Regions from separate parts of the Microbacterium sp. J1-1 genome, predicted to be linked through region 1. Evidence: predicted binding sites of a transcription regulator. Region 1 holds the regulator's gene; each other region holds the start of a gene.

Region 1 (9,859 bases):
CCTCGCCGAGGCCCTGGGCGGCCTCCGGCGGAACATCTCGATGGTGATCTCCGTCGTTCTCGTGACCTTCGTGTCGCTGACCTTCGTCGGCGCAGCGATCCTGATGCAGGGGCAGATCGGTGTCATGCGCGGGTACTGGGCCGAGCGCGCCCAGGTCGCCGTGTACATGTGCTCGGAGGTGTCCGAGTCGGAGACCTGTATCGATGGTGCGGCCAGCGAGGAGCAGGTCGCCGCGGTCCGCGCCCAGCTCGAGGGCGAGGCCTTGGCGCCGCTGATCAGCTCCATCACCTTCGACACGAAGGAAGAGACCTACGCCAAGCTCGTCGACCAGCTCGGCGCGGAGCAGGCGAGCGTTCTCACGCCGGACCAGGCGTTCGAGGTGTTCTTCGTCACGATGAAGGATCCGGGCCAGTCACAGGTGCTCGCCGAAGCCTTCAGCGGCCAGGCGGGGGTCGAACAGGTCACGGATCAGCTGCAGTATCTCGATCCGCTGTTCTCAGCACTGACCGTCGCCACCTACATCGCGGTCGGCATCGCCGTGCTGATGCTCATCGCTGCGACGCTGTTGATCGGCACGACCATCCGGCTGTCGGCGTACGCCCGACGGAAGGAGATCGGGATCATGCGTCTGGTCGGTGCCTCGAACCGATTCATCCAGACACCCTTCGTCCTGGAGGGCGTGTTCGCGGCGTTCCTCGGCTCGGCGCTCGCCAGCGCTGCGGTCGTCGCCGGTATGCACTTCGGCGTCGAGGGCTACCTGAGAGGTCGGGTCCCCTTCATCACGACCTGGGTGACGATGCAGGATGCGGTGCTCGTCGTGCCCGTGCTGATCGGCATCGGGGTGGTGCTGGCTGCTCTGTCCGCCGGGTTCGCGATCCGCCGCTGGCTCCGTACCTGATAGCCTGAAAGGCTGCTCGGCCGGAAAGATCGATCGAGCTCATCACGGCAACAGGAGAGCATCATGCCCAGGGAACGCGGAGAGAAGGTCGTCGCGACCAATCGTCGCGCACGTCACGACTACACGATCGAGAAGTCGTACGAGGCGGGGATGGTGCTCACCGGCACCGAGGTGAAGTCGCTGCGTCAGGGACGCGCCAACCTCAGCGATGGCTACGCGTTCGTCAAGGGGAATGAGGTCTTCCTCGATTCAGTGCACATCCCGGAGTACTCGCAGGGGCACTGGACCAATCACTCGGCGAAGCGCGTCCGCAAGCTGCTGCTGCATCGCGAGGAGATCGCGAAGATCGCGCACGCGGTTTCGGCGGGCGGATACACGCTGATCCCTCTGAAGCTCTACTTCTCGGACGGCCGCGCGAAGGTCGAGATCGCCCTCGCGAAGGGCAAGCGCGAGTACGACAAGCGTCAGACCCTGCGAGAGCGTCAGGACACGCGCGAGGCCGAGCGCGCGATGCGCCTGCGCAACCGCGTGGGGGAGTAGCGCCCCGCCCTCAGCGGCGCGGTTCGAACCCGAACACCCGGCCGAGGAACGCGAGTTCGCGTTCGAGGGAGTCGACGATCGTCTCCGCACTGCGGAAACCGTGGCCCTCGCTCGGGTACAGCACGTACTCGTGATCGACGCCGCGCGCCGCCAGGGCATCGCGGATCGACTCCGACTGCGACGGCGGGACCACGCGGTCCTCGCCGCCCTGGAGGAGAAGCACCGGAACGTCGATGCGGTCGGCGTGGGTCAGCGGCGAACGCTCGATGTACACGTCTTCGTATTCGGGGAGGGGGCCGACGAGTCCGTCGAGGTATGTCGCTTCGAAGTCATGGGTCTCCGCGGCCAGCAGCCGCAGATCCGCCACGCCGTAGCGGCTGATCCCCGCGGCGAACGCCCCGCCACGGACCAGCGCCGACAGGACCGTCCAGCCTCCGGCCGACCCTCCGCGGATGGCGATGCGGGCGGGGTCGGCGAGTCCCGCGTCCGCGAGACCTCGGGCTGCGGAGATCACGTCATCGACGTCGACGACGCCCCATCGCCCGTTCAGACGCTCGCGGTAGGCCCGGCCGTAGCCCGTGGATCCGCCGTAGTTCACGTCGAGCACGCCGATGCCCCGGCTCGTGTAGTAGGCGATCGCCGTCGAGGAGGCGCCGGAGACGTGCGCCGTCGGCCCCCCGTGCACGAGCACGATGTACGGCGGGAGCTCGTCGTCGGGTGCGCTCGCATCCGGGTTCGCGGGAGGATACGCGAAGGCGTGCACCTCACCATGCGCACCATCGACCTCGATCGGCACCGCGCGCGGCATCCACCGGGCGTCCACGGGCTCCCCGCCGCGCACCGTGACGGTCTCTCCGGAGTCGACGTCGACGACCCACAGGCCCGGTGTGACGTGTGAGCCGTTCCCGGAGAGCAGCACCCGGGTGCCCTCGGCGTCGTCCACGCTGACATGCCCGTCCGCGGGGACATCGATCGGACGTGCGGCGCCATCCGCATCGATCACGACCACCAGGTCACGGCCGTTCGTCCGCACGGCCACGATCCGCCCGTCGTTCAGCGGCTGGTACCAGCGGTTGCCGAGCACCCAGAGCCCGTAGCCCGTGTCGGCATCCGCCGGTGCGAGCGGCTGCGGCTCGGCGCCCGGGACGTCGCCGTCGAGAGCGACGCGGTGCAGCCCCCATCGGCCGGCGGAGTCATCGGCGAACACCAGTTCCGCGTCGCCGAGCCACTCCGGTTGCAGAGCCGCTCGCGAGGGCACGGTGTGCACGTCGCCTGCGGGGAGAGCGACGATCCGAGCATGTGCCTCTTCCCACGGCATCCGGCCGGTGTCCCACTCGACCCAGGCGATCCGCTTGCCGTCGGGGGAGAGCGCCGGATGGGCGACGAAGCCCTCACTCTCCCGGATCACCCGGATCGCGCTCGCGTCGTCCGCCGCCGAACCGTCGACCGGGATCTCGATGATCGATCGGGTGTGCGGGGTCGTCGACAGGTCTTCACGCACGGCCAGCAGACGCCCGGCCTGCACCCGCAGGCCTCCGTGCGCCGCGCCCTGCGGGGTGAGGGGGACAGGCTCGGTGCCAGGGACGAGTCGACGCACCCGCTGATCATCCGCATCGACGAAGTAGAGCGTGCCCTGGCGATCGGCTGTCCATGCGCCGCCCCCGTACTCGTGCACCCGCGAACGTGCGCTCCAGGGGGCGGGAAGGATCTCGTCCCCGGACGAACTCCGCACCGTCACGCGCCCCTTCTCGGACGGGACGGATTCCCCCCACCAGATCTCGGAGCCGACGAAGCGGGCGCCGTCGATGCGCGGGGACGAGACCGCCACGGATGCGGCGGAGAAGGGCGAGGGCCAGGAACCGTAAGGGGACGACATGCTTCGAGCCTATGGGCCGATGACACACGGCGTCACACACGTGCGGCGACCCGACAGGGTGATCTAGGTTTCTGGAAACGCCCCGGTTCGCCCCGGAGCGTGGAGCGACAGCCGAGCCCGGCACCCGCCCGCGAACGACGTCCTCTGTGTCGTGCGCGGCCCCCGGCCCGACTTGTCCCCAGGAGAGAAGATGTCTTCCGAGACCGAGACCTCAGGCACTCCTCGCGTGCCGTTCTCCTTCGAGCTCTACCCACCGCGTTCGGCGTCGAGCGAGGAAGCGCTGCACGACACCGTCCGACGCCTCGCCGCCGCGGGGCCCGACTTCCTCTCGGTCACCTACGGGGCGGGCGGATCGACCGGTGGCCGCTCCCTCGACGTGCTCCGGTTCATCCGCACGCAGACCGACGTCGAGCCACTCGCGCACCTGACCTGCGTCGGCAACAGCTACGCGGGCGCCGCGACGCTGATCCGCGAGTTCCTCGATGCCGGCATCCTCAGCTTCCTCGCCCTGCGCGGAGACCCGCCCACCGGGCAGACCGAGGGCGACCTCGGCGATCTGGAGAGTGCGGCCCAGCTCGTGCAGCTGATCGACCGCGTGCAGGCCGAACGGGCTCCCTACGAGGAGGCACCCGTCCCTGGACTCCCCGGTGCCGCGAGGGTCGATCCCCGCCGCAAGGTGAACATCGCGGTCGCCGCATTCCCGAAAGGGCATCCGCGGGCCACGCACCGCACGCAGGATGTGGAGGCGCTGCTCGCCAAGCAGGCCGCCGGGGCGACCTTCGCGATCACGCAGCTCTTCTTCCACCCTGACGACTACCTGGCGTTCGTCGAACGGGCTCGCAGCGCCGGGGTCACGATCCCGATCCTGCCGGGCATCATGCCGATCACCTCACCGGCGCGGCTCACACGCGTGCTCGAGCTCACGGGGGAGGACCTGCCGAGCGAGCTCGCCATCGCGCTCGACGTCGAGCCGACCGCGGAGGGTCGTCGAGAGATCGGCATCGAGTGGGCCGCACGCCTCGCTCGCGAGGTCGTCGCCGGGGGAGCGCCGGGCGTGCACCTCTACGCCTTCAACCAACACGAGACCGTCCTCACCGTCCTCGCAGAAGCCGGGATCCTCCCGGCCCTGCGTCACTAGACCCCGCCGAAAGGAAAGATCATGACCGCATTCCCCGAGGGCACCATCCTCGGCTATCCCCGGATCGGCCGTCGCCGTGAGCTCAAGAAGGCCGTCGAGGCGTTCTGGGCGGGCCGCATCGACGAGGAGGAGCTCGAGCGGACCACCCGTGAGCTGCGCGCATCGACGCGTGAGCGCCTCGCCGAGTTGGGGCTTGGACGCAAGGACTCCGCGATCCCCGAGTCCTTCTCGTACTACGACCAGGTGCTCGATGCCGCCGTGACCGTCGGGGCCATCCCGACCCGCTTCGAGGACCTCCGCGGTGCCGACGGCACGGTGGGACTCCCCGCCTACTTCACGATCGCCCGCGGGGAGGGCGATCGTGCGCCGCTCGAGATGACCAAGTGGTTCGACTCCAACTATCACTACCTGGTGCCGGAGATCGGCCCGGAGACGGTGTTCTCGCTCTCCAGCGACCGCCTCGTCCGGCAGGTCTCCGAGGCTGCCGAGGCGGGACTGGTCACGCGACCGGTCATCGTGGGCCCCGTCACCCTCCTCGCGCTGGCGAAGGCCTCGGATGACGCCCCGCAGGGCTTCGACCCGCTGTCGTGCCTCGATGACCTCCTCCCGGTCTACGTGGAGTTGCTCGCGCGACTTCGCGCCGAGGGAGCCGAGTGGGTGCAGCTCGACGAGCCAGCGCTCGTGAGCGAGTCGCTCCCTGCATCCGTTGCGCAGCTGGCGGATGCTGCCGCCCGAGCGCTGGACGTGCTCGGACGTGCAACGCAACGCCCCGCGATCCTCGTCGCCGCCCCGTACGCCGACCTCGGTGAGGTCTTCCCGGTGCTCGCGGCCGCGCCGATCGAGGCGATCGCTGTGGACCTCGTGCGCGGCGGCGTGCCCGCCCCGGCTGCAGGGCTCGAGGGCAAGACCCTCGTCGGCGGGGTGGTCGACGGGCACAACATCTGGCGCGGCGACCTCGCGCACGCGTTCGACCGGCTCGAGGCTCTCCGTGCGCTCGGCGCGGCCGTGTCCGCGTCGACGTCGACGTCGCTGCTGCATGTGCCCCACGATGTGACCGACGAGTCCCGGCTCGACGAGCGTCTGGTCTCGTGGTTGGCGTTCGCCGACCAGAAGGTCGAGCAGGTCGGTGTGCTCGCACGGGGACTCAGCGTCGGCCGCGCGTCGATCGCCGCCGAGCTCGACGCGTCGTCCGCGGCCCTGGCTGATCGTCTCGCCGCACCGGGCGTTCGTGACGGTGCCGTCCGCGATCGCGCGCTCAGCACGGCCGACTTCTCCCGCGTCGGGTACGAGGAGCGTGAGACCGCGCAGGAGGCGCTCGGCCTGCCCGTGCTGCCGTTGACGACGATCGGCTCCTTCCCGCAGACCGGCGACATCCGGCGTGCGCGCGCCCGGTTCACGCGTGGCGAGATCCCCGCCGAGGACTACGACGACTTCCTGCGTCGCGAAGTGGCCAGCGTCGTCTCTCTGCAGGAGGACCTCGGGCTCGATGTGCTGGTCCACGGTGAGCCCGAGCGCAACGACATGGTGCAGTACTTCGCCGAGAACCTCGATGGCTTCGCCGTGACCGAGCACGGCTGGGTCCAGTCGTACGGATCCCGGGCCACACGTCCGTCGATCCTCTGGGGCGACGTCTCGCGACCGGCTCCGATCACCGTGGGATGGTCCGCCTACGCGCAGTCGTTGACGAGCAAGCACCTGAAGGGCATGCTCACGGGTCCCGTGACGATCCTCGCCTGGTCGTTCGTACGCGACGACCAGCCGCTCGGTGAGACCGCGAACCAGGTCGCGCTGGCGCTGCGCGATGAGATCGCGGACCTGGAGGCTGCCGGCATCGCGATCATCCAGGTCGACGAGCCCGCGCTGCGTGAACTCCTGCCGCTGAAGAAGGCGGACCAGCCCGCGTACCTCCGCTGGTCCGTCGACTCGTTCCGACTCGCGACCGGTGGTGCCGCTGCGGGTACCCAGGTGCACACGCACCTCTGTTACTCCGAGTTCGGTGTCGTGATCGATGCGATCCGGGCGCTCGATGCCGACGTGACCTCGATCGAGGCGGCGCGCAGTCGCATGGAGGTCGTCGCCGACATCGCCGAGGTCGGGTTCGACCACGGCATCGGTCCGGGCGTCTACGACATCCATTCGCCGCGCGTGCCCACGGTCGAGGAGGTCGAGTCGCTGCTGCGTCGCGCGGTGGAGGAGATCCCGACACGTCAGCTCTGGGTGAACCCGGACTGCGGCCTGAAGACCCGCGGCTACGACGAGACGACCGCCTCGCTGCGCAACATCGTCGAGGCGACGCGCCGGGTGCGTGAGGACGTGAGCGTCCGGGTGTAGCCCACCCCGGGTCGACACCCCCGCGCAGGGTCGACACCCCCGCAGCGGGTCGACACCCCCGCCCAGCGTCGAGGCCCCCTCTCAGAAACGTATCTGGGAGGGGGCCTCGACGGTCAGCGGGGGCCTCGACGGTCAGAGGGGCACGTCAGACCGCTCGGAGCACGGCCACGACCTTGCCGAGCACGACGGCCTCATCACCGAGGATCGGCTCGAAAGACGAGTTGCGGGGCAGGAGCCAGGTGTGCCCGTCGCGACGGCGCAGGACCTTGACGGTGGCCTCCCCGTCGAGCATCGCGGCCACGATCTCCCCGTTCTCCGCATTGTTCTGGGAGCGGACGACCACCCAGTCGCCATCGCAGATCGCGGCGTCGATCATCGACTCGCCGGAGACCTTGAGCATGAACAGGTCGCCCTTGCCGACCAGCTGGCGTGGCAGGGGGAAGATCTCCTCCACCTGCTGGTCCGCCGTGATCGGCACACCCGCGGCGATGCGCCCGACCAGGGGTACGAGCGCGGCATCGCCCACGGGGGTCGCGACATCGGCAGGGTTCTCGCCGCTCGCACCGGGCAGATCGATCAGGACCTCCATCGCGCGCGTCTTCCCGGGGTCGCGGCGCAGGTAGCCGCTGAGCTCGAGCTGTCCGAGCTGGTGCGTCACGCTCGAGAGTGACTTGAGGCCGACGGCATCACCGATCTCCCGCATGCTCGGCGGGTACCCGTGGTGGGCGATCGAATTCTGGATGACCTCGAGGATCGCCATCTGCTTCGGGCTCAGGCTCTTGCGACGGCGGGTCCGCGGTGCCTCCGACTCGGGGGCTGAGTACTCGCTCATGGTGCTCCTTAAGTGCGTGTTCCGACGTCGCTCTTCGAATGTCGGAGGCCCGTGGTGTGGTGTTCTCATCGAAACCGTATCCGAGAAACAGTCCGATCTGGAAGATCTGTTCGAGCGTGTCGGGCGAATCGCGTTTCCGGTTTCGAAGAACACTTGACAGATGTTCGAACTCGAAGATATCTTCGGAACGTAGCTTCGCATTCACGGCTCCCGGCCGAGACGGGAATGCGAACGCTACGCCAACTTCCTCCGGGCCCATCGCCCCGAGACAGGCTAAGGAGCACGACATGAGCAGCATCAGCGTCAGCACCGCAACGATCCTCCCGGCACCCGCACGCCCCCACACGCGACTGCGGCTGACGGCACGGGGTCGCGGTGTGCTGCTGGCTCTCGCCTCGGTGCCGCTGGCGATCGGAATCGCTTTCGCGGCACTCAGCGGTGGCAGCGCCATCGCCTCCGGTGTCGATGCTCCCGCCGCGAGTGTCGAGACGCTGACGGTCCTGCCCGGGGACACCCTGTGGTCGATCGCCACCTCGGTCGCGCCGAACGCCGACCCGCGTGTCGTCATCGGAGAGATCAGCCGGATGAACGTGCTCCGTGGTGGCGAGCTCCAGATCGGTCAGGAGCTCGCGATCCCGGCGCAGTACGTGGACTGAGCCCTCACCGGGATGTGCGTCATCCGCCCGACCGGCGGCCTAGCATGGGAAGGGTGACGCTCTCCCTCCACGATCTGCCGCTCCGTGACGACCTTCGCGGGCTGAAGCCGTACGGTGCCCCGCAGGCCCCTCTCCCGGTCGCTCTCAATGTCAACGAGAACACTCATCCGATCCCGGAGGCGGTCGCGAGTGACATCCTCGACGACATCGCGGTGGCGATCCGCGATGTGAACCGGTATCCGGACCGGGAGTTCACGACGCTTCGCGAGGCGTTCGCGGATTACCTCGGTCATGGGCTCACCGCCGACCAGATCTGGGCGGGCAACGGATCCAACGAGGTGCTGCAGCACATCCTGCAGGCGTTCGGAGGACCCGGGCGCACCGCCTTCGGGTTCGCGCCCACGTACTCGATGTATCCGCTCATCGCGCAGGGAACGGGGGCACGGTGGATTGCCGGCACCCGGGAGCCCGACTACTCGATCACGCCCGAGGATGCGGCCGCGCAGGTACGCGCCGCTGATCCCGATGTGGTCATCCTCTGCTCGCCGAACAATCCGACCGGGACGCCTCTCGGTCTCGATGTCGTCGAAGCCGTCTACGACGCTGCGCGCGGCGTCGTCATCGTCGACGAGGCGTACCAGGAGTTCGCTCCGCACGACGCGCTCTCCGCGCTCACGCTCCTCGAAGGGCGGCCTCGGCTCGCGATCTCCCGCACCATGAGCAAGGCATTCGCGTTCGCGGGCGCGCGGGTGGGCTATCTCGCGGCCGATCCTGCTTTCATCGACGCCCTCCGCCTGGTCCGACTGCCGTATCACCTCAGCGCGCTCACACAGGCCGCCGCCGTTGCTGCGCTGCGCAACGCCGACGTGATGCTCGGCATGGTCGAGGAGATCGTCGAGCAGCGCGACAGGATCACTGCGACCCTGGAGGCCCTCGGCTACACGCCGCACGAGACGTGGTCGAACTTCGTCCTGTTCGGAGGAGTCGCCGACCCGCGCGCGACCTGGCAGCAGCTGTACGACCGTGGTGTGCTGGTGCGTGACGTCGGCATCCCCGGGCACCTCCGGGTGAGCGCAGGAACCGAGTCCGAGACCACCGCATTCCTCGACGCCTTGGCCTCGATAGGATCGGCATCATGAGCAGCCCCGCACTGACCCCGCGCACCGCCAGCCGTGTGCGCAGCACGTCGGAGTCCACCGTCGAGCTCGAACTGAACCTCGACGGGACCGGTGCGAGCCGTATCGACACTTCGGTGCCGTTCTTCGACCACATGCTCACCGCCTTCGCGAAGCACTCGCTCACCGACCTGACGGTACGGGCCTCGGGCGACACGGACATCGACGCGCACCACACCGTCGAAGACGTGTCGATCGTGCTCGGACAAGCCATCCTCGAAGCGCTCGGCGACAAGTCGGGCATCTCGAGGTACGGCGATGCGCTCGTGCCCCTCGATGAAGCCCTCGCGCAGGCGGTCGTCGACATCTCCGGGCGTCCGTACCTCGTGCACACCGGCGAGCCGGCCGGGTTCGAGCACCACCTGATCGGTGGACACTTCACCGGGTCTCTCGTGCGCCACTCGTTCGAGGCC
Region 2 (9,859 bases), 820 kb from region 1:
TCGTAGAAGCCGAGGACGTGTTCATTGCCCTCTCGGACCATCAGTTGCACCTTCGGACATCCCATCGCTTCGAGCACGCGCTCGGCCTCCGCCACCAGTGCTCGCGCGATTCCGAGGCCACGGTGAGACGCTGCCGTCGCGAGGTAGTAGAGCCACCCTCGATGACCGTCATACCCGGCCATCACCGATCCGATCACCTCGTCGTCCTTCGTCACCGCGACGAGGAACCCTTCGGGCTGCATGGCGAGCTTGCGCTCGATGTCGACACGCGGATCATTCCACGGCCGCGTGAGCCCGGCTTCTTCCCAGAGAGCGACGACGGCGTCCATATGAACGCGTTCGAACCGACGGACGGCCCAGTCCGCCGCACCGTAGGTCGGCGACTCGTTCGACACGCTCACGCGGACACCACGGAATAGCGTCCACACAGGAAGTTCCGATTGCGCGCGACCTCCAGGAGCTCGAGGTCGAGCCTGCGCGGGAGCAAAGGTGCGCCGGAGCCCAGCGTCACGGGCGCATACTGCACCCAGACCTCGTCCAGCAGCCCCGCATCGGCGAACTGACCCGCGAGGTCTCCCCCGCCGACGATCCAGATGTCCTGATCGCCCGCCGCCGCCGACATCTCGGCATGAACGCTCTGCACGTCCTGCTGGGTCAGCCGCACATCGGCGTTCTTCGGGAGTTGGAGTTCACGGTGGGAGAACACCCAGGTCGGCTGGCTGTAGCCCCATCGACCCTCTTCGTGGCGCATGACCCACTCGTACGTCGATGACCCCATGGCCAGGGCGCCGACGTTCTTCTCGAACGCGTTGTACCCCATCGGACCATCGGGATCGACATCCTGCGTCAGCAACCAATCGAGCGAATGCTCGTCTGTCGCGATGAACCCATCGAGGCTGGAGGCGGTGAAGAAATGGGTGACCATGCCCTCAGCCTCCCACCACTCACCGACATCGAAGGCGGTCGGTCACGACGACGCGGTCTCGGCTCCGAGGAGCGCCTCCGCGTCCGCGGGTGCGGTCCACCACTCCAGCTCCGGGTACCGCTTGAACCACGAGACCTGCCGACGCGCGTAACGGCGGGTCAAGGCTTGCGTCTGAGCGATGGCGGCGGCTTCGTTCAGACTCCCGTCGAGCTGGGCCAAGGCCTGCGCATAGCCGATGGCTCGCGGAGCGGTGACACCACGTTCGAGGCCGTGCTCCCGCAGGCCTGCGACCTCTGCGACGAGACCGGCCTCCCACATCCGCTCGACGCGGGCATCGAGGCGAGGCACCAGGTCGGCGCGATCGACGTGCAGGCCGATCACCCGTGTTCGCGGGTGCCACAGCACGGGCCTTTCAGGCAAGGCGGCGCCGTGTGTACTGCCCCCCTGCTCGAGGACTTCGAGGGCTCGGATGACGCGGCGGCTGTTTCGCGGGTCGACCTTCGCCGCCGCCGCAGGATCCTGGGAACGGAGACGCTCGAGCAGTCCGGCGAGGCCCGCGGACTCCAACTCGCGCTCGAGGCGCTCACGGATCGCAGGGTCGCGCGGCGGGAAGTGGAACTCGTAGACGACGCTCGACACGTACAAGCCGGATCCACCCACGAGGATCGCGTCCCCGCCGCGCTGATGGATCGCACCGATCGCCTCTCGCGCCACCGGCTGATACCAGGCCACCGCCGCTTCTTCGGCGACCTCACGCACGTCGAACAGGTGGTGCGGGATGCCGCGCCGCTCTGCCACGGGCAGCTTCGCGGTTCCGATGTCCATGCCCCGGTAGAGCTGCATGGCGTCGGCGTTCACGATCTCGGCCGGGTTGCCCCGAGCACGCAACGCCTCCGCGAGATCGAGCGCAAGCTCGCTCTTCCCGGTGCCGGTCGCCCCGACGATCGCCCAGAGGCGCGGGTCGCTCACACTCCGACGCGTAGCGTGGGAAGGCCGAGCGAGACCGGTCGCGGGCCGCCCTCTGCCGCGGGCGTCGGGACCGCGCAGGACTCGGCCTGCCCGCGATCCCACGCGTCGCCGCCGCGGGTCCGACGGATGCGCAGCGGAGCGCCGGTCGGGTCATCCGCGAGCAGGTGGAACGGTGCCGCATGGGTCACCGTGACCGTCACGACGTCGCCCGGCCGCGGAAGAGCCGAACCGTCGGTCACCTCGAAATGCACCAGCCGGTTGTCTTCGGCGCGGCCAGTGAGCCGGTGGGTCTCCGCGTCCTTTTTGCCTTCGCCGGTCGAGACCAGCACCTCGACCTCGCGACCGACCTGCTTCTGGTTCTCTTCCAGGGAAATGCGCTCCTGCAGGGCGATCAGTCGGTTGTACCGCTCCTGCACGATCTCCTTGGGCACCTGGTCCTCCATCGTGGCGGCAGGGGTGCCCTCGCGGATCGAATACTGGAAGGTGAACGCGGCAGAGAATCGTGCCTGTTCGACGACGCGCAGTGTGTCTTCGAAGTCCTCGTCCGTCTCGCCCGGGAATCCGACGATGATGTCGGTGGTGATCGCCGCGTTCGGGATTCGTTCGCGGACCCGATCGAGGATTCCGAGGAAACGCTCGCTGCGGTACGAACGACGCATGGCTTTGAGGATGCGATCGCTTCCGGACTGGAGCGGCATGTGCAGCTGCGGCATCACGTTCGGCGTCTCGGCCATCGCATCGATCACGTCGTCGGTGAATGCCGCGGGGTGCGGACTGGTGAACCGGATCCGCTCGAGTCCGTCGATCTCGCCCGCCGCGCGGAGAAGCTTGCCGAACGCCTGACGATCGCCGAACTCGACCCCGTAGGAGTTCACGTTCTGCCCGAGCAGAGTGACCTCGATCGCGCCGTCATCCACGAGGAGACGGATCTCGTTCAAGATGTCGCCAGGACGACGATCTTTCTCCTTCCCGCGCAGGCTGGGGACGATGCAGAAAGTGCAGGTGTTGTTGCAGCCCACGGAGATGGATACCCAGCCGCTGTGCGCGGAGTCGCGCTTCGTCGGCAGCGTGGACGGGAAGACCTCGAGCGACTCGAGGATCTCGAGCTCGGCATCACCGTTGTGGCGTGCGCGCTCGAGGAGGCCGGGCAATGAGCCCATGTTGTGGGTTCCGAACACGACGTCGACCCACGGAGCCTTGTCGAGGACGGCCTGCTTGTCCATCTGCGCCAGACACCCGCCCACCGCGATCTGCATGCCGTGCTTGCGTCGCTTCACCGAGGCGAGGTGCCCCAGCGTGCCGTACAGCTTGCCGGCGGCGTTGTCTCGCACGGCACAGGTGTTGATGATCACCACATCGGCTTCGGCACCGTCGAGCGCACGCACATAGCCGGCGCTCTCCAACGAGCCGGAGAGCCGTTCAGAGTCATGCACGTTCATCTGACACCCGAAGGTGCGGACTTCGTAGGATCGCTGTCGCCCGTCGTCGTCGACGGCCGCCGACGACGCACTGATGATCGTCGGTTCACTGCGCGGAATAGTCATGATCAACCCATTGTACGAGCCGATTCCACGCGTGTGCCGCGTCGGGATCTCAGTCCGAGTCGACGAATCGGACGCCCGAGGTCCCCCTGCCGAACGTCGCCTCCTGCAATGCCGTCTTCGCCGCCTTCATCGCTGTCGATCCGTTGTAGCCGCGACGCGAGAGCTGCCCCATCAGACGCCGAAGCGCCGTGTCGTGGTCCAACCGGGCGAGCGAACGAGCCTTGCTCCGAGCGAACTCGAGAGCGCGTTCGTCGTCATCGTCGGGTAGCTCATCGAGCGTGAGGTCGATAACCTCGCGCGGGATGCCCCGCTGGGCCAGCGCCCGGGAGAGTGCGACTCGCCCCTGCCCCTTCCGCTCCACTCCCGACGTCACCAGAACCTCGGCGAGAGCGGCATCGTCGAGGTAGCCTCGGCGTCCGAAGTCTTCGATCACCTCGTCGATCGTGGCGCTGTCGAGCTCGTGTCCCCGCAACATCTGACGCGCTTCGGAAACCGACAGCGAGCGGGCTCGCAGCTTCCGTACGAGCGACTCTTCGGCCGCGGTACGGGCCTCGTCCGGATCAACCTCGTCGCCACCCGACGCCTCGTTGGATGTGTCGAGCGCATGGAGACGGGGCCCAGAGCTCGCCTCGCCTGCTCGCCCGGCTCCCGGTCTCGCAGATGCTCCTCGGGCGGGATGGCGGTCACTGGGCGTGCCCGCATCGGACGTCGTCCCGAGCGCGGATCCGCGAGACGGAGTGTCCCACGTCGATCGCCACGCTCCGGCGTCGTTCGTGTGGCCGGGCTCGGCTTCCGAGACGACGTCGCTTCGTGCCGCAGCACTCCGGCCAGGGTCAGCCTGAGGGCGAGCACTGCTGAAGAGAGGAATGATGGGGGCGATCCGCTCGGAATCGCCCCCACGTGTGTCATTCATCAAGCCGGACGACGCTCGGCGAGCTCGTCAGCGGCGTCAGGAGCGACGAGCTGCGCACCGATACCGAGCTTCTGCTTGATCTGCGTCTCGATCGCGAGAGCGATATCGGGGTTGTTCAGCAGGAACGTACGGGCGTTCTCCTTGCCCTGCCCGAGCTGGTCGCCGTCGTAGGTGTACCACGAGCCCGACTTCTTGACGATGGCATGCTCGACGCCGAAATCGATCAGGCTGCCTTCGCGTGAGATGCCGACGCCGTAGAGGATGTCGAACTCCGCCTGCTTGAAAGGCGGAGCCATCTTGTTCTTCACGACCTTGACCCTGGTGCGGTTACCGACAGCATCGGTCCCGTCTTTCAGCGTCTCGATACGACGGATGTCCATCCGGACGGACGCGTAGAACTTCAATGCCTTACCACCGGCCGTGGTCTCGGGCGAGCCGAAGAAGACACCGATCTTCTCGCGGAGCTGGTTGATGAAGATCATCGTGGTGTTCGTCTGGTTCAGGCCACCGGTCAGCTTGCGAAGCGCCTGCGACATGAGTCGAGCCTGCAGACCAACATGCGAATCACCCATCTCTCCCTCGATCTCGGCGCGCGGCACGAGCGCGGCGACGGAGTCGATGACGATCAGGTCGATCGCCCCGGATCGAACGAGCATGTCGGCGATCTCGAGCGCCTGCTCACCGGTGTCGGGCTGCGACACCAGGAGCGCGTCGATGTCGACACCGAGCTTCGCTGCGTAGTCGGGGTCGAGAGCGTGCTCCGCGTCGATGAAGGCCGCGATACCGCCGGCGCGCTGTGCGTTCGCGATCGCATGCAGCGTCAGCGTGGTCTTACCCGAGGACTCCGGTCCGTAGATCTCGACGATTCGACCACGCGGGAGTCCGCCGACGCCGAGGGCGACGTCGAGCGCGATGGAGCCGGTCGGGATGACCGCAACGGGGGCGCGCTCATCACTGCCCAGCCGCATGACCGAGCCCTTTCCGAACTGACGGTCGATCTGGGCGAGGGCGGTCTCGAGGGACTTCTCGCGGTCTGCGGGTGATGGCATGATGTGCTCCTTCTGCGCGCGTGGTGCCGCCTGTAGGCTGTCGCGGCCCTCCCGGTTGGGAGTGACTCTCCGACAAGGCGTATGGCTCTTCGGCTTGTTCTCCACCGTACGAGGGGCCACCGACATCGTCTCGGCAAACTCACGTTCGGTGGACAATCACAGCTCTGAACCACCTGTGCAGAAGACTACGCTCTCTTCGAACGAATATTCGACGACACGCCGCCGATCGCACACCGTGTGCCGTAACCCGCGGACATCGCCGACGGAGTCAGTGCCCGCGCGGCTCCAGACGGCCGACACCGTGACGCCGGTTCTCCGGGACGTCCATCTCCACGCACAGCGCGAGCCAGATCTCACGGGGCGGTGTCCCGTCGGCCAACGCCTCGAGCGCCGTGCGACCACGAAGAGCCGAGAGTCCGAGATCGTTCACCAATGACGATGCTCGTGCCTGGAACTCGGTGTCGACCGCGCGCAGAAACTCGCTACGACGCATCGTTCACTCCGGCACCCTGCTCAGTGCAACGAGAGCTGAGGCTCGACCGACGCCACGAGGTCGTCCGGAACGACGTCCGGGAAGACCTGGATGCCCTCGAGAACCGAGATGCGGTCCCCGACCTCGCGCATGATCGTCGAGATGGGCACATCGAGAGCATCGGCGACGGATGCGAGGATCTCGCTCGACGCTTCCTTCTGCCCACGCTCGACCTCACTGAGGTAGCCGAGCGCAACCGACGCCTTGCTTGCAACCTGCCGGAGCGTGCGCCCCTTCTGCAGGCGGAAGTCCCTCAGCACATCGCCGATTTCCTGTCGTACAAGAATCATCGGAACCTCCTCCCCGTGTGGTCGTTCGGGGTCTCCCCCGATAGGACAGCCAGTCTAGTACGCCTGGCCTGCACGAAATCTACCCCTGCACTCTGTGGTTTGAATGTGAGCACATCATTGATAACCAGACCGGGGCGGACACTATTCCGCGACCAGGTCGAGCAGTGCTTCGAGCGCCGCAGCCACCGTCTGCGCCCGGATCGAATCCCGGTCGCCGCGGAAGCGGAATTCTCTCGCCTGCGCCCCGTTCGGCGTCACGATACCGATGTGCACGGTACCGACGGGCTGCCCGTCCGGCGAATCCGGTCCCGCGATCCCAGTGGTGGACACCCCGACATCCGCAGGCCGATCGTCTACGCTCACCACTCGCCGCACACCCCCGGCCATCTCCAGCGCGACCCGGGGGTGCACCGGACCGCGCATGGCGAGAAGCTCGGCGTCGACGCCGAGCACCGTCGCCTTGACGGAGGTCGCATAGGCCACGACACCGCCGAGGAGAACGGCGGAGGCTCCGGGGATGGAGACGATTTCTGCGCACAGCGCCCCGCCGGTGAGGGACTCCGCCACTCCCAGTGTCCACCCGCGTTCGTCGAGCGCCGACAGAACGGCGGCGGCGCTCGTCTCGCTCATGCCCTCTTCTGCCGCGATCCGCGCACCTGCGCCACGATGTAGTCGATCCCACTCGCCACGGTCAGCAGCAAGACGATGATCATCAGGATGAACGTCACCAGTGTCCATGCTTCGAGACCGATGAGGACGTGCAGGGGAAGCAACGCCCATCCCAGGGCCACGCCCTGGAACGCCGTCTTGATCTTGCCCATCCACGCGGCCGCGACCACATGCTCGCTCGCGACCATCAGACGATGGATGGTGATCCCCCACTCGCGCACGAGAATGATCGCGACGATCCACCAGCTGACCTCGTCGAGGATCGCGAGACCGATGAACCCCGCCCCGGTGAGGAGCTTGTCGGCGATCGGGTCCCAGAGCTTCCCGAAATCGCTGACGATGTCGTATTTGCGAGCCAGGTAGCCGTCGACCCAGTCGGTGGAGATGCCGACGATGAAGATGATCGCAGCGGCCCAGCGCAGTCCGGGCTCAGCCAGGCCGTAGGTTCCTCCGAACAGCAGCAGGACGAAGAACACGACGGCGAGAGGGATCCGCGCGACCGTGATGGCATTGGGCAGTTGCCGGGGGATGGCCATCAGTCACGCCCCGTCAGGCCCCAGGCGTCTTCGTCGCCCTCGGCCTCCACCTCGGGAAGACCCTCGTACTGGGCCGCGATCGGATCATGGGCCGGAGGCATCGGCGGGACCGGCGGGGCGGCAGGTGCCGTCGGCGCGGCGGAGGCGGCAGGAACGTCCTCGCCGCGCAGCTTCGCCATCACCTGCGGCAGCTGCTCAGCCGTGGCCAGCACGTCCCGCGCCTTCGAACCCTCCGAAGGCCCGACGATCTCGCGGGATTCCAGCAGGTCCATCAGGCGACCGGCCTTCGCGAAACCGACACGCAACTTGCGCTGGAGCATCGACGTCGACCCGAACTGCGACGAAACGATGAGCTCGGCCGCGGCGAGCAACAGCTCCAGATCGTCGCCGATGTCCTCGTCGACCTCTTTCTTCTTGGTCGGCTCCATCGCCTCCTGCACGTCGGCACGATAGTCCGGGCGCGCCTGGCGGGTGACGTGCTTGACGACGGCGTCGATCTCCTTCTCGTCGACCCACGCGCCCTGCAGTCGGAACGGCTTGGAAGAACCCATCGGCGAGAACAGCGCGTCACCCTGACCGATGAGTTTGTCGGCTCCCGGGCTGTCGAGGATGACCCGGCTGTCGGTGACGCTGGTGACCGCGAACGCGAGACGCGACGGCACGTTGGCCTTGATCAGACCGGTGACGACGTCGACGCTCGGACGCTGGGTCGCGAGGACGAGGTGGATACCGGAAGCGCGCGCGAGCTGAGTGATGCGGACGATCGAGTCCTCCACGTCGCGCGGGGCGACCATCATGAGGTCTGCGAGCTCATCGACCACGACCAGGAGGTACGGGTACGGCTTGAGGACGCGTTCACTGCCCACCGGCAGCTCGACCTCACCGGCCCTGACGGCACGGTTGAAGTCATCGATGTGACGGAAGCCGAACGACGCGAGGTCGTCGTACCGCATGTCCATCTCCTTCACGACCCACTGCAGCGCTTCGGCCGCCTTCTTCGGGTTCGTGATGATGGGCGTGATCAGATGCGGAACGCCGGCATAACTGGTGAGCTCCACGCGCTTCGGGTCGATCAGGACCATGCGCACGTCGGCGGGACGCGCCCGCATGAGCAGACTGGTGATCATGGAGTTCACGAAGCTGGACTTACCGGAGCCGGTCGAGCCGGCGACCAAGAGGTGGGGCATCTTGGCGAGATTCGCGATCACGATGTTGCCGCCGACGTCCTTGCCGACGCCGATCGTCATCGGGTGCGTGCTCTTCTGCGCGGCGGGCGAGCGCAGAACGTCGCCGAGCGCGACCATCTCCTTGTCGGCGTTCGGGATCTCGATCCCGATCGCGCTCTTGCCCGGGATCGGCGAGAGGATGCGGACGTCGTTCGAGGCGACCGCATAGGCGAAGTTGTTGCTCAGCTGCAGGATCTTCTCGACCTTGACGCCGTGCCCGACCTCGACCTCGTACTGCGTGACCGTCGGGCCGCGCGAGAATCCGGTGACCTTCGCGTCGACCTTGAACTGCGACAGCACGCTCGTGATCTGCTCGATCACCTTGTCGGTCGCCTCGGAGCGCATCACGGGAGGCGGCCCTTCGACCAGCAGACCCGGAGACGGCAGGACGTACGGGGTGACGGGAGCCTGAGGACCACGATCCCCCGGGCCCGCGGTCCCGAATCCGTCCAGGCCGGGGAGCTCGGGGACCTCGCCGGTGTCGGACGCATCATCCAGCAGCGCTGTGTTCTGCTGCTCGGCGAGGGAATCCGCAACGGAGCGCACGTCCGAGAGAACCTCGGTGGCGGCGTCATAAGGATTCTCGACGACGACCGCCTGGTCGTACGCCGGGGTCGGCTCGGACGTCGTCAGCAGCGCGGTGATGTCGTCGGAACCGAGGGTCCCCTCGTCGGGGTCTTCTTCGCGCCCGGACTTGTTCCGCCGCCACCAGGGCAGCACGTCGGGGTTGTCGACCTTGTCGGCGTCGTCGATCGCCGCATCCTTCGCCGGCTTCTCCGGGCGCTCGGCGTCGAACATCCACGCGTAGAGGTCGCCGAGTCGGGAGCCGATGCGGTTGGGAGGGGTCTTGGTGAGGATCAGGATGCTCAGCGCGGCGAGCAGCGACAGGACGATGTAGGCGGGAATGTCGGTGAGGTAGCTGAGCGGCTGACCGAGCATCCAGCCGAAGAGGCCGCCGGATTCGCTCAGGGCGAGCATCCCCTCCCTGGGCTGAGGACCGTCGCCGGCCACGTGGCAGAAGCCGGCTAGCGTCAGGATGAAGAGCCCGAACCCGATACCGATGCGACCGTTGTCATGCACGGACGACGGGTGGCGGAACAGCCATCCGGCCAGCAGAAGCAGAAGCACGGGCATCACGAAGGCGACGCGTCCGATCAGCCCGCCGACGGAGTACGCGCTGATGTTCGCGGCGACCTCGTTGCCGAT
Region 3 (9,859 bases), 1.3 Mb from region 1:
CCGATGCGATCTCCGGGGGAGAGGGGGTGGCCCAGGGCATCCTTCGTGTCGGGGCCGGTGGCGACGATCTCGCCGACCATCTCGTGCCCGAGCACCATCGGGAGCATGCCGGGGAAGGTCATCCGTCCCTCCCAGATCTCGATGTCGGTGCCGCACAGCGTGGTGCACGCGATGCGCACGAGCGCGGCGCCCGCTTCGATCTCGGCGGGGAGAGGCAGGTCCTGCAGGGTGAGCGGCTCGCCGTGCGCGGTGAGCACGGCGGCCTTGGTGCGGGTGGGGAGGGGCATGCGGTTCTCCAGTCGCGCGCGGGTGGCGGGTCAGCGGGGCGGGTGGCGGGTCAGCGGGGCGGGTGGCGGATCAGCGGGGCGGGTGGCGGATCAGAAAGGGGCCTCGGAGGTGACGGGAAGACGCGGAATCGATCCCGCGTCAGACCAGGAGCTGTCCGCCGTCGACGGGGACGGAGATTCCGGTGATGTGGCTGGCGGCGTCGCTCGCGAGGAACAGCACGAGCGGGGTGATCTGGTCGACCTCGGCGATGGAGCCGAGCGGGATGCGGGACTCCCACGCCGCACGGGCTTGCGGGTTCGAGGCGAAGTCCGCGGTGAGAGGCGTGAGCACGGGGCCGGGCGCCACCGCGTTGACCCGGACGCCCGAGGCGGCGAGCTCGATCGCAGCGGTGCGGGTGAGGGCGTCGACCGCGGCCTTCGTCGCCTCGTAGTGCCCCAGTCCGGGGGTGGGCTGCCGTGCGCCGATGGACGAGATGTTGACGATCGCGCCGCGTCCTGCGTCGGCGAGCAGCGCGCCGAAGATCCGGAGCATGAGGAAGGTTCCGCGCACGTTGACCCGCAGGGCTGCGTCGACGACGTCGACCGGGACGTCCTGCAGGGTGCCGCCGCCGGCGACGATGCCCGCGTTGTTGACCAGGACATCGATGCCGCCGTCGGCAGTGAGCCGTTCGGCTGCGGCGCGCACGGAGGACTCGTCGCCGATGTCGAGGGTGAGCGCCGTGGCGCCGATCTCGGCGGCGATCGCCGTGGCGGCGTCCGCGTTCACATCGCCGATGAAGACCTCGTCTCCACGGTCGCGGAACGCGGTGGCGATGCCAAGGCCGAGGCCGGACGCGCCGCCGGTGACCAGGATGCGGCGGGGGGATACGGTCATGTTCGTCCTCACTGACGGCGGTTCTGACGGGATGTCTCCGTTATATTCTACAAACATAGAAAAACACAACCCCGTGTCTCGAGACGGCGAAGGAGCCTTCATGCCCGAAACGACATATCCCTGGAAGCCTCTGGATTCCCCGGGCGCCCCGGTGCCCCCGCTGGCGCTCGGATCCTGGAACACCTGGGATCGGATGGCGCCCGACGACGCGGTGGCGCTGATCCGCCGGGCGGTCGAGCTGGACGCCGGCTTCTTCGACGTCGCGTACTACAACATGGGTCCGCACTCCGAGAACTCGAAGACCGACATCCTCTTCGGGCAGGCTCTGAGAGCGAGCGGCGTCGACCGCGATGACATCGTGCTGTGCGGCAAGCTCTGGCTGTGGGACTGGCCGAACCAGGGCTTTCGCGCACAACTGGTCGAGTCCCTGGAGCGAGCGGGCCTCGACCGGTTCGACACCCTCGTCGTGGGCGACTACCTCGACGCTCCGGACCTGCCGCGCCTCGTCGCCGACGTGAACGAGCTGATCGCCGAGGGGCTTGTGGGCTCCTGGGGCATCAACAACTGGCGGATCGAGCACACGAGGGAGGCGCTCGCCGTCGCCGCGGCGCAGGGCATGGCTGGCCCGGCGTTCGCGCAGCTGAAGTACGGGATCGCTCGGCGCTCGATGGCGGAGGGGGACGCCTACGGCCCCCTGTTCGCCGAGGGGGCTCTCGCGCTCCAGGCGTCGGACGTGTTCGAGGGTGGAATCCTCGCCACCGGACGCATGCCCGAACGGAAGATCGGTGCCGACGTGGGAGGCATCCGGGAGCAGATCGTCGCCGTGTACCCCGAGGTCGCGCGGGTTGCGGGAGAGTTCGGGGTCACGCCGGCCGCGCTCGGCATCGCCTTCTGCCTGTCGAACCCCGCCACCGCGAACGTGCTGTTCGGTGCCTCGCGTCTCGCGCAACTCGAGGCGAACCATGCGGCGCTCGCCCTCGCGCGAGACCAGGGGGCCGAGGTGCGGGCTGCGCTCGCCGACTGCTGGGTCGACCGGGAGGTGCGCGCCGACGGGGCGTGGTGAGGAGGGCCGGAGGTTCTGGGGCTGCGTGCTGCCGGTGTGGGAACATGAGGCGCGCCGAGATCCGCCGTGGATGTCGGGGGAGTGGAGATGAGATGAGCCCGGAGCCCACACTGCTCATGGCCGTGGTCTTCGGCGGATTCCTCTTTCTGGTGGTCTTCTTCGTCGGCTGGTATCTGATTCTCGACAGACGCGCTCATGCGAGACGCCGGGCTGCCGAGCAAGACGGTGGCTTGACCGATGCGAAGCCTGGCGACGCTGAAGCCCACGCTGAAGACGTGGAGCTGCGAGTGACCCGGGCCGAGGCGCTGGTCCTCTTCGATTGGCTGGCCTCTGTGCATGACGGGGGAGCGGCAGGCATCGATGAGGCAGAACGGCGTGTGCTGTGGGACTTGGAGGCCAAGCTCGAGTCGGAGCTGGTCGAGACGTTCCGCCCCGAATATGCGCAGCTCGTTGAGGCCGCGAAGAAGGCGGTGCGTGGTGCGTCCGATGCGGAGGGGGAGTGAGTCGATGATGGGTGCGGGGTCGCCTAGCGAAGAGGGAAGCTTCTCTCGAGTGGAGCTTCTTCGCCTCGCCCCCGAGGGGCCGTTGACGACGCTCGGCCGCAACATCTCGATGTGCGGTGCGGTTCTCCTCGGCGTCGTCGTTCTCGTGCTCCCGGCGCTGCAAGGGGCATCGATCGGCAGTGTGATGCTGTTCGCCGCCGCCGGACTCGCTTTGATCGCTGCCGCTGGATGGAACGCGCTTCGGTGGCGGTGGCTCGTTCGAGCCGCCGCGCGCGACGTGCAGGGTGCCGGAGCATTGGCTGGCTTCGCGTTTTCGCGGGCCGATCTCGACGTGGATGGCACCCCCGCGGATCGTGTGAGCGCCGGGTGGTTGCTGGTTCACCCGGACCGCCTGACGGTGTGCATCCACGCAGGGCTGGCGAGGCCGCGCCATTCAGTCGAGAGGCAGGATTACGCTCTTCGCGACATCGTTTCGGTATCACGGCGCAACGAGACGAGCGTGTCGTATGGGCGGCTTGACATCACCGTGCGCGGAGGATTGCTCTCCTTCATCCTCACACCGACCAACGGGTCCGGTATGCGAGGCCCGCGCGAAGCGGAGATCGAATCGGCGGCCGAATTGCTCCGAGTGAAGAGAGCCCTTCGCGACGACTGAGGATCCGGCTTCGCCGCGCACCTTCCGTGACGGGGCGGGGGGTGGCTCTGGGATTGCCTGGAGGGCCCCCTGGGTGGTCTGCGATATGCTGGCATTCATTCGAACAAATCTTCGAAAGTCGGGCGACTCTTCGGTAGAATCTGGGTATGTCGAAGTTGGCCGTGTTGCATGAGGCGATGTCCCGTCTCGACGCGGCGTGGGCTGATGCCGACGACTCGGGTGAGTTGTCGCGGGAGCAGCTCATCGCGGTCAGCGCGTCCCTCGGGGTGCTCCAGCGGCGGCTGGACGTCGTGCACGTCGAGGTGGCCGCGTGCATCTCTCGCGAGTCCCGCCCCGAACTCGGTGCCGAGAGTCTCGCGAAGCAGCAGGGGTTCCGCAATCCGGCGACGATGATCGCGGCGACCGTGGGTGTGTCACGCGGTGATGCGACGCGGCTCGTGAAGGTGGGGGAGGCCGTTGCTCCGCGTGCAGACCTCCTGGGGGCGCCGCTGCCGGCGAGATACCCGGTCGTGCGGGAGGCGCTCGGCGCGGGAATGCTGAGCGCTCAGTCGGCGGCGGTAATCATCTCATTGCTCGATCGATGTCGCGTCGTGGTGGGTCTGACGCGCGTCGCCGAGGCAGAGCGTGTGCTGGTGGAGAAAGCGTTCGGGCTCGCGCTGGACGATGTGCGGAAGCTAGTGGTGCGGGCGGAGGCGTGGCTGGACCCGGATGGGGTGGAGCCGCGACTCGAGGAGCAGCGTTCCCGTCGATCCCTCACCATCCACGAGCGTGAGGGGATGGTGCATCTGAATGCGGTCCTCGATGCCGAGACGGCCGCCCCTGTCATGACCGCGATCCGCGGCTACGTGACGGCCGCGTTCGCCGCCCGGAAGGATGCGGCCGCTCCCGACGCGCCTGACGCCGACCGTCGCACCGTGCCGATGCTGCAGGCTGATGCGCTCTCTGTGTTCGCCGCCCACGTGCTCGGCTGCGAAGCCAGGGTGCCGCTAGCAGGGGCGACGATCGTGGTGAGAATGAGCCTCGATGATCTCGAGGTCGGCACCGGCTCTGCGGAGATCGACGGGGTCGAGCAGCCGATCAGTATCGGAGCCGCGCGACGGATGGCCGCCGGCGGGGGTGTGATTCCGTGCGTGCTCGGCGCCGCGAGTGAAGTGCTCGACTGGGGGCGCGAGAAGCGCCTGTTCACGCGATCGCAACGGTTGGCGCTGGTGGAGCGCGACGGGGGCTGCGCCATGTGCGGGTTGCCGCCGGATATGACGAAGGCGCATCACATCCGGTGGTGGAGTCGTGACCGCGGGCCGACGGATCTGTCGAACGGCGTGCTGCTGTGTGAGACCTGCCACCACCGAGTGCATGACAACGGGTGGGAGATCCGTATCGATGGGGGCGGTCCGGTGGGGCGGGTATGGTTCATCCCTCCCGCCTCGGTCGACCCTGCGCGCAGCCCGCGCCTCGGCGGTCGAGCGCGCTTCGACATCGCCGCCTGACCTCGCCGCCTGACATCGGTGCCTGGCATCGCCGCCTGACCTCGACGTCTGATGCCGGTGCCTGACATCGACGGCTGACATCGACGTCTGATGCCGGTGCCTGCGTGTGCGGCTCGGGATGTGCTGGTCTGCTGATGGGCGCGCGCTCATGCCCGCGCGCCCATGTCCATGCGCTCATGCCTGCGCGCTCGGTCAAGCCCGGTGCGCCCCCGGGCATGATCCGGCGCAGCGCGGGGGGGAATCGCCCTTGCGCTCTTTTTCCACGCATGTAGACTAACCAGCACGACACATCGAAGTGACGTCGGACCCGGCTTCCGATCAGCGGCACCTCGACCCTTCTTCACCACCCCCTGCACCCGAGAGAAGGAATCATGAAACGAATGCCCCTCGCGCTCGCCGCGGCTGTCGCCGTGACGCTCGCCCTCACCAGCTGCAGCGGCGGCGCCTCGCCCTCGCCGTCCGACGGCAGCGGGGTCGACAGCCCCGACGCCCTCAACATCGGGAACTTCCTCGACGTCACGTCGTGGGATCCCTCGCTCGCCGACATCGGCTTCGACGGCCCGTATCTCTCCGCCGTCTACGACGCTCTGATCGCCCTCGACGCCGAGGGCGATCCGATCCCCTCACTCGCCACCGAATGGACCGTCGCCGACGACGACCTCAGCATCGACCTCGACATCCGCACCGACGCCGTGTTCAGCGACGGCACCCCGGTCGATGTCGACGCCGTGATCACGAGCCTCGAGTACCTCAAGGCGGGTGCCCGCTCGGGTGAGGCCTATGTCAACGTCGCCTCCTTCGAGAAGGTCGACGACGACACCGTCCGCATCGCCCTCACGCAGCGCGACGACACGATCCTCTACTTCATGGGTCTCGGACGCAGCTACGTCGCCTCCCCGGCCGCCATCGAAGCGGGCACGCTGGGCAGCGAGCCCATCGGCTCCGGCCCCTACGTCCTCGACAGCACGACGAGCGTCGCCGGTGCGGAGTACCACTTCACCAAGACCGCCGACCACTGGGACGCCGACGCGTACCCCTTCTCCGAGCTCGCGATCTTCCCGATCACCGATGCCACCGCCCGTCACAACGCCATGCTCAGCGGCCAGATCAACGTGCAGTACGGCGACGTCGCCAACCTCGAGCAGGCGAAGCAGCAGGGGTGGAACACCGCGGAACGCGTGTCCGGATGGGCGGGCCTCGTTATCACCGACCACACCGGCGTGAAGAGCGAGCCGCTCGGCAAGCTCGAGGTGCGGCAGGCGCTGAACTACGCGTTCGACGGAGCGGCGGTCCTCGCCGCGGTCGGCAGCGGAGCGGGCGTCGCCACCAACCAGGTGTTCCCCGACGGCGGCCCCATCAACGATCCGTCGCTCAACGACACCTACGCCTACAACATGGACAAGGCCAAGCAATTGCTGGCGGACGCCGGCTACCCCGACGGCTTCGAGATCTCGATGCCGATGTCGCCCATCTTCGAGATGTGGAAGCCCTCTGCCGAGCAGGCGCTCAACGAGCTCGGCGTGAAGGTCACGTGGGACAACATGCAGATGCCCGACTACCAGTTGAACGCGCCGAACTACCCGATGTTCATCTCGTTCCTCGCGATGGACGGCAACGACGTCGCCACCGTCGCCCGCCAGGTGACCAGCGTGCAGTGGTTCAACCCCGCGCCCGACTATGCGGAGAACGAGGTCATCGCTCCCCTCGTCGAGAAGGTCCAGACCGAGCGCGGCGACGCGCAGACCGACGCCGTCAAGGAGCTCAACAAGGCTCTCGTCGACCAGGCATGGTGGTCGGTCTGGTACCAGGCGAACAACATCTACTACACGGCGCCCGGCATCCAGCTGCAGCCCGTCGTGGGGATGATGTTCCCGACGCTCCGCTACATCACCCAGGGCTGACGCCCGCCGGGGCGGCCGCGACACCGGCCGCCCCGGCTTCCTTCCCCCTCCGACTCCATCCTCCGAGAGGCCCCCATGTTCCTGTTCACGGCGAAGCGGGTGCTGTCCGGCATCCTCCTGCTCGTCGCGGTCTCGATCGGCACCTTCTTCCTGGCCCATCTCGCCATCAGCGACCCGACGGCCTCGCTTCTGGGCACCACGGCGAGTCCGGCTCAGCAGGCGGCGCTCGCCGAGAAGATCGGCCTCGACCGTCCGCTCCTCGTGCAGTTCTGGGACTGGCTCTCGCACGCGGCTCTGCTCGACTTCGGCGTCTCCTGGCGCAACTTCCAGCCCGTCAGCGCACAGCTCGCGATCAAGGTCCCCGTGACCCTGTCGGTGGTGACGTTCGCGACGCTGATCACTGCGGTCGTCGGCGTCACGTTCGGGATGGTCACCGGACTCCGCCCCGGCACCTGGTTCGACCGCGTGATCAAGGGCATCTCGGTCGTGCTCTTCGCTCTCCCCGGCTTCTGGGTGAGCCTCGTGCTGGTCATGTGGCTCGCGGTGCAGCTGAAGTGGTTCCCGGCCGTCGGCTACGTGCCGCCGACGCAATCCGTGGACGGATGGCTGCGCTCCATCACCCTCCCGGCGATCTCGCTCGCCCTCGGCGGCATCGTTGCCGTCGCCGAGCAGCTGCGCAACGCCGTGATCGCGCAGAGCCGCCAGGACTGGGTGCGCACGCTTCGCAGCCGGGGTCTCTCCGCCACCAGGGTCAACCTGCACATCCTCCGCAACGCCTCGCCCGCCGCCCTCACCGTCATCGCCCTGATGTTCGTGGGGCTGCTGTCCGGCGCGATCGTGGTCGAGCAGATCTTCAGCCTCCCCGGTCTCGGACAGCTCACCAACCAGTCCTCTCAGAACGGCGACATCCCGATGCTCCTCGGCATCACGGTCATCTCGATCGTCTTCGTCGTCCTCATCAACCTCCTGCTCGATCTCGTGCTCGGCTGGATCAACCCGAAGGTGCGCGTCGCATGACCACCACAGACATCCGGGTCGCCTTCGACCGAGCGGCGCAGAAGCGACGCTCGAGCCTCTTCCGTCGCTTTCTCCGTCACCCCGGCGGATACATCCCGCTGGCGATCTTCCTGCTCATCGTGCTCGTCGGGGTCTTCGCACCCCTGCTCGCGCCGATGGACCCGAACTTCGTCGACCTCGCCGCGGCCAAGGCGCCTCCCGGGCCCGAGCACCTCCTGGGCGGCGACTCGACCGGCCGGGACATCCTGAGCCGACTCATCTACGGCACGCGCACGACCCTGTGGGGCGCGCTCATCACGATCGTCACCGCGCTCGTGATCGGTGTGCCGTCCGGAGTCGCGGCCGGCTACTTCGGCGGCACGTTCGACCGCATCGCCACCTGGATCAGCGATGCTCTCCAGTCGATCCCCGGAATGATCATCCTGCTCGTGGTCGCCGCGGGCAGCCGCAACAACTTCGAGCTGCTCATGGCCACCGTCGGTGTGTTCATGGTTCCCGGCTACTTCCGCATCGCGCGCTCTCAGACCCTGGCCGTGCGCAGCGAGCCCTACATCGACGCCGCTCGCGTGTCAGGCCTGTCCGACGGGCGCATCATCTTCCGCCACGTCATCAAGGCCGTGTATCCGCCGGTCATCATCCAGACCGCCCTCACCGCCGGCATCGCGATGGGCATGCAGGCCGGTCTCCAGTTCCTCGGCATCGGCGACTCCAACGTGCCCAGCTGGGGCGCGATGATGCTCGAGGGCTTCCGCCTGATGCTCACGTACCCGCTCATGCTGCTGTGGCCCTCGGCCGCCCTCGGACTCACGATCGCGGTGCTCGCGATCATGGGATCCACGCTCGCCGAGCTGGTACAGGTGCGCACGCCGCGCGTCTCCCGCCGGTCCGGCACCGCCGCCAGCACGGCTGCCGGTACCGGTGCAGGCACGGCTGCCGGGACCACCGCCAGGACCGCGACGCCGCTCGCCCCCGCGACCGGAAGCGCGCAGCACACCGCAGAGGAGTCCGCGCTGCGCGTCGAGAACCTGCGGGTCGTGCACGCCACCCCGACCGGCGAGACCGAGGTCGTGCACGGCGTCACCCTCGACGTGGCACCAGGCGAGGTCGTCGGCATCGTGGGCGAGTCGGGTTCCGGCAAGTCACAGACCGTGTTCTCGGTGCTCGACCTGCTGCCGTCCAGCGGGCGCGCGACCGCCGACGCCATCTGGGTGGGCGGGGCCGACGTGACGAAAGCGACGCCGAAGCAGCGACACGCTCTGCTCGGACGTGAGATCGGCTACGTGCCCCAGGAACCGATGAGCAACCTCGACCCGTCGTACACGATCGGCCACCAGCTCATCGAGCCGCTGCGCCGCACCCACGGGCTCCGCAAGGCGGAGGCCAGGGAGCGGGCGCGAGCGATGCTCGTGCGCGTCGGCCTCACCGACCCCGACCGTGTCATGCGCAGCTACCCCCACCAGGTCTCGGGCGGTATGGCGCAGCGCGTGCTCATCGCCGGCGCGATCGCGGGCAAGCCGTCTCTGCTCGTGGCCGACGAGCCGACCACGGCGCTCGACGTCACGGTGCAGGCCGAGGTGCTCGAGCTCCTGCGAGAGCTGCAGGCCGAATACGGCATGGCCCTGCTGATCGTGACCCACAACTTCGGCGTCGTGGCCGACATCTGCGACCGGGTGATCGTGATGCGCGGCGGTGACGTCGTCGAGACAGGACCGGTCGACTCGCTGTTCGCGTCACCCGCCGAGGAATACACACGCGAACTGATCGCCGCGTCGCTGGACGATGCGGAGGGCCGCGCCGAACTCGACCGCACCGGAACGGAGGTGACCGCATGAGCGCCCTGCTCGAAGTCGACGACCTGATCGTGGAGTACGGCCGTGGCCGACACGCCTTCCGCGCGCTGCACGGCGTATCCCTCGACATCGCGCCGGGTGAGTGCCTGGGCCTCGTCGGAGAATCCGGCTCGGGGAAGTCGACGCTCGGCAAGGCGATCCTCGGCCTCGCACCCGTCACGGGCGGGAGCATCCGCTTCGACGGCAAGGAGATCAGCAGGCTCGGCGGCCGTGCCCGGCGTG

What was found. The regulator LexA, encoded in region 1, represses DNA repair genes until DNA is damaged. The targets are predictions, from matches to a motif close to TCGAACANNTGTTCGA.
Region 2: a site for LexA is predicted at 5,597-5,612, ahead of recA (recombinase RecA). Genes of this name have one in related genera too.
Region 3: a site for LexA is predicted at 3,482-3,497, ahead of LRQ07_RS05480 (HNH endonuclease signature motif containing protein). Genes of this name have one in related genera too.

Annotation. Positions count from the first base shown of each region.
Region 1 covers NZ_CP089590.1:2,424,880-2,434,738, reverse strand. Annotated here, with positions in the region: gene ftsX (permease-like cell division protein FtsX) at 1-898, shown strand, start outside; gene smpB (SsrA-binding protein SmpB) at 962-1,438, shown strand; gene LRQ07_RS11665 (S9 family peptidase) at 1,449-3,314, opposite strand; gene LRQ07_RS11660 (methylenetetrahydrofolate reductase) at 3,505-4,452, shown strand; gene metE (5-methyltetrahydropteroyltriglutamate--homocysteine S-methyltransferase) at 4,474-6,783, shown strand; gene lexA (transcriptional repressor LexA) at 6,929-7,615, opposite strand; gene LRQ07_RS11645 (LysM peptidoglycan-binding domain-containing protein) at 7,903-8,271, shown strand; gene LRQ07_RS11640 (histidinol-phosphate transaminase) at 8,316-9,410, shown strand; gene hisB (imidazoleglycerol-phosphate dehydratase HisB) at 9,407-9,859, shown strand, end outside.
Region 2 covers NZ_CP089590.1:1,599,883-1,609,741, reverse strand. Annotated here, with positions in the region: gene LRQ07_RS07600 (GNAT family acetyltransferase) at 1-401, opposite strand, end outside; gene LRQ07_RS07595 (dihydrofolate reductase family protein) at 398-925, opposite strand; gene miaA (tRNA (adenosine(37)-N6)-dimethylallyltransferase MiaA) at 968-1,894, opposite strand; gene miaB (tRNA (N6-isopentenyl adenosine(37)-C2)-methylthiotransferase MiaB) at 1,891-3,438, opposite strand; gene LRQ07_RS07580 (regulatory protein RecX) at 3,488-3,913, opposite strand; gene recA (recombinase RecA) at 4,351-5,400, opposite strand; gene LRQ07_RS07570 (DUF3046 domain-containing protein) at 5,669-5,893, opposite strand; gene LRQ07_RS07565 (helix-turn-helix domain-containing protein) at 5,914-6,222, opposite strand; gene LRQ07_RS07560 (CinA family protein) at 6,364-6,852, opposite strand; gene pgsA (CDP-diacylglycerol--glycerol-3-phosphate 3-phosphatidyltransferase) at 6,849-7,427, opposite strand; gene LRQ07_RS07550 (DNA translocase FtsK) at 7,427-9,859, opposite strand, start outside.
Region 3 covers NZ_CP089590.1:1,152,863-1,162,721, forward strand. Annotated here, with positions in the region: gene LRQ07_RS05455 (zinc-binding dehydrogenase) at 1-287, opposite strand, end outside; gene LRQ07_RS05460 (SDR family NAD(P)-dependent oxidoreductase) at 427-1,161, opposite strand; gene LRQ07_RS05465 (aldo/keto reductase) at 1,262-2,224, shown strand; gene LRQ07_RS05470 (hypothetical protein) at 2,317-2,727, shown strand; gene LRQ07_RS05475 (hypothetical protein) at 2,777-3,382, shown strand; gene LRQ07_RS05480 (HNH endonuclease signature motif containing protein) at 3,529-4,869, shown strand; gene LRQ07_RS05485 (ABC transporter substrate-binding protein) at 5,241-6,770, shown strand; gene LRQ07_RS05490 (ABC transporter permease) at 6,846-7,787, shown strand; gene LRQ07_RS05495 (dipeptide/oligopeptide/nickel ABC transporter permease/ATP-binding protein) at 7,784-9,619, shown strand; gene LRQ07_RS05500 (ATP-binding cassette domain-containing protein) at 9,616-9,859, shown strand, end outside.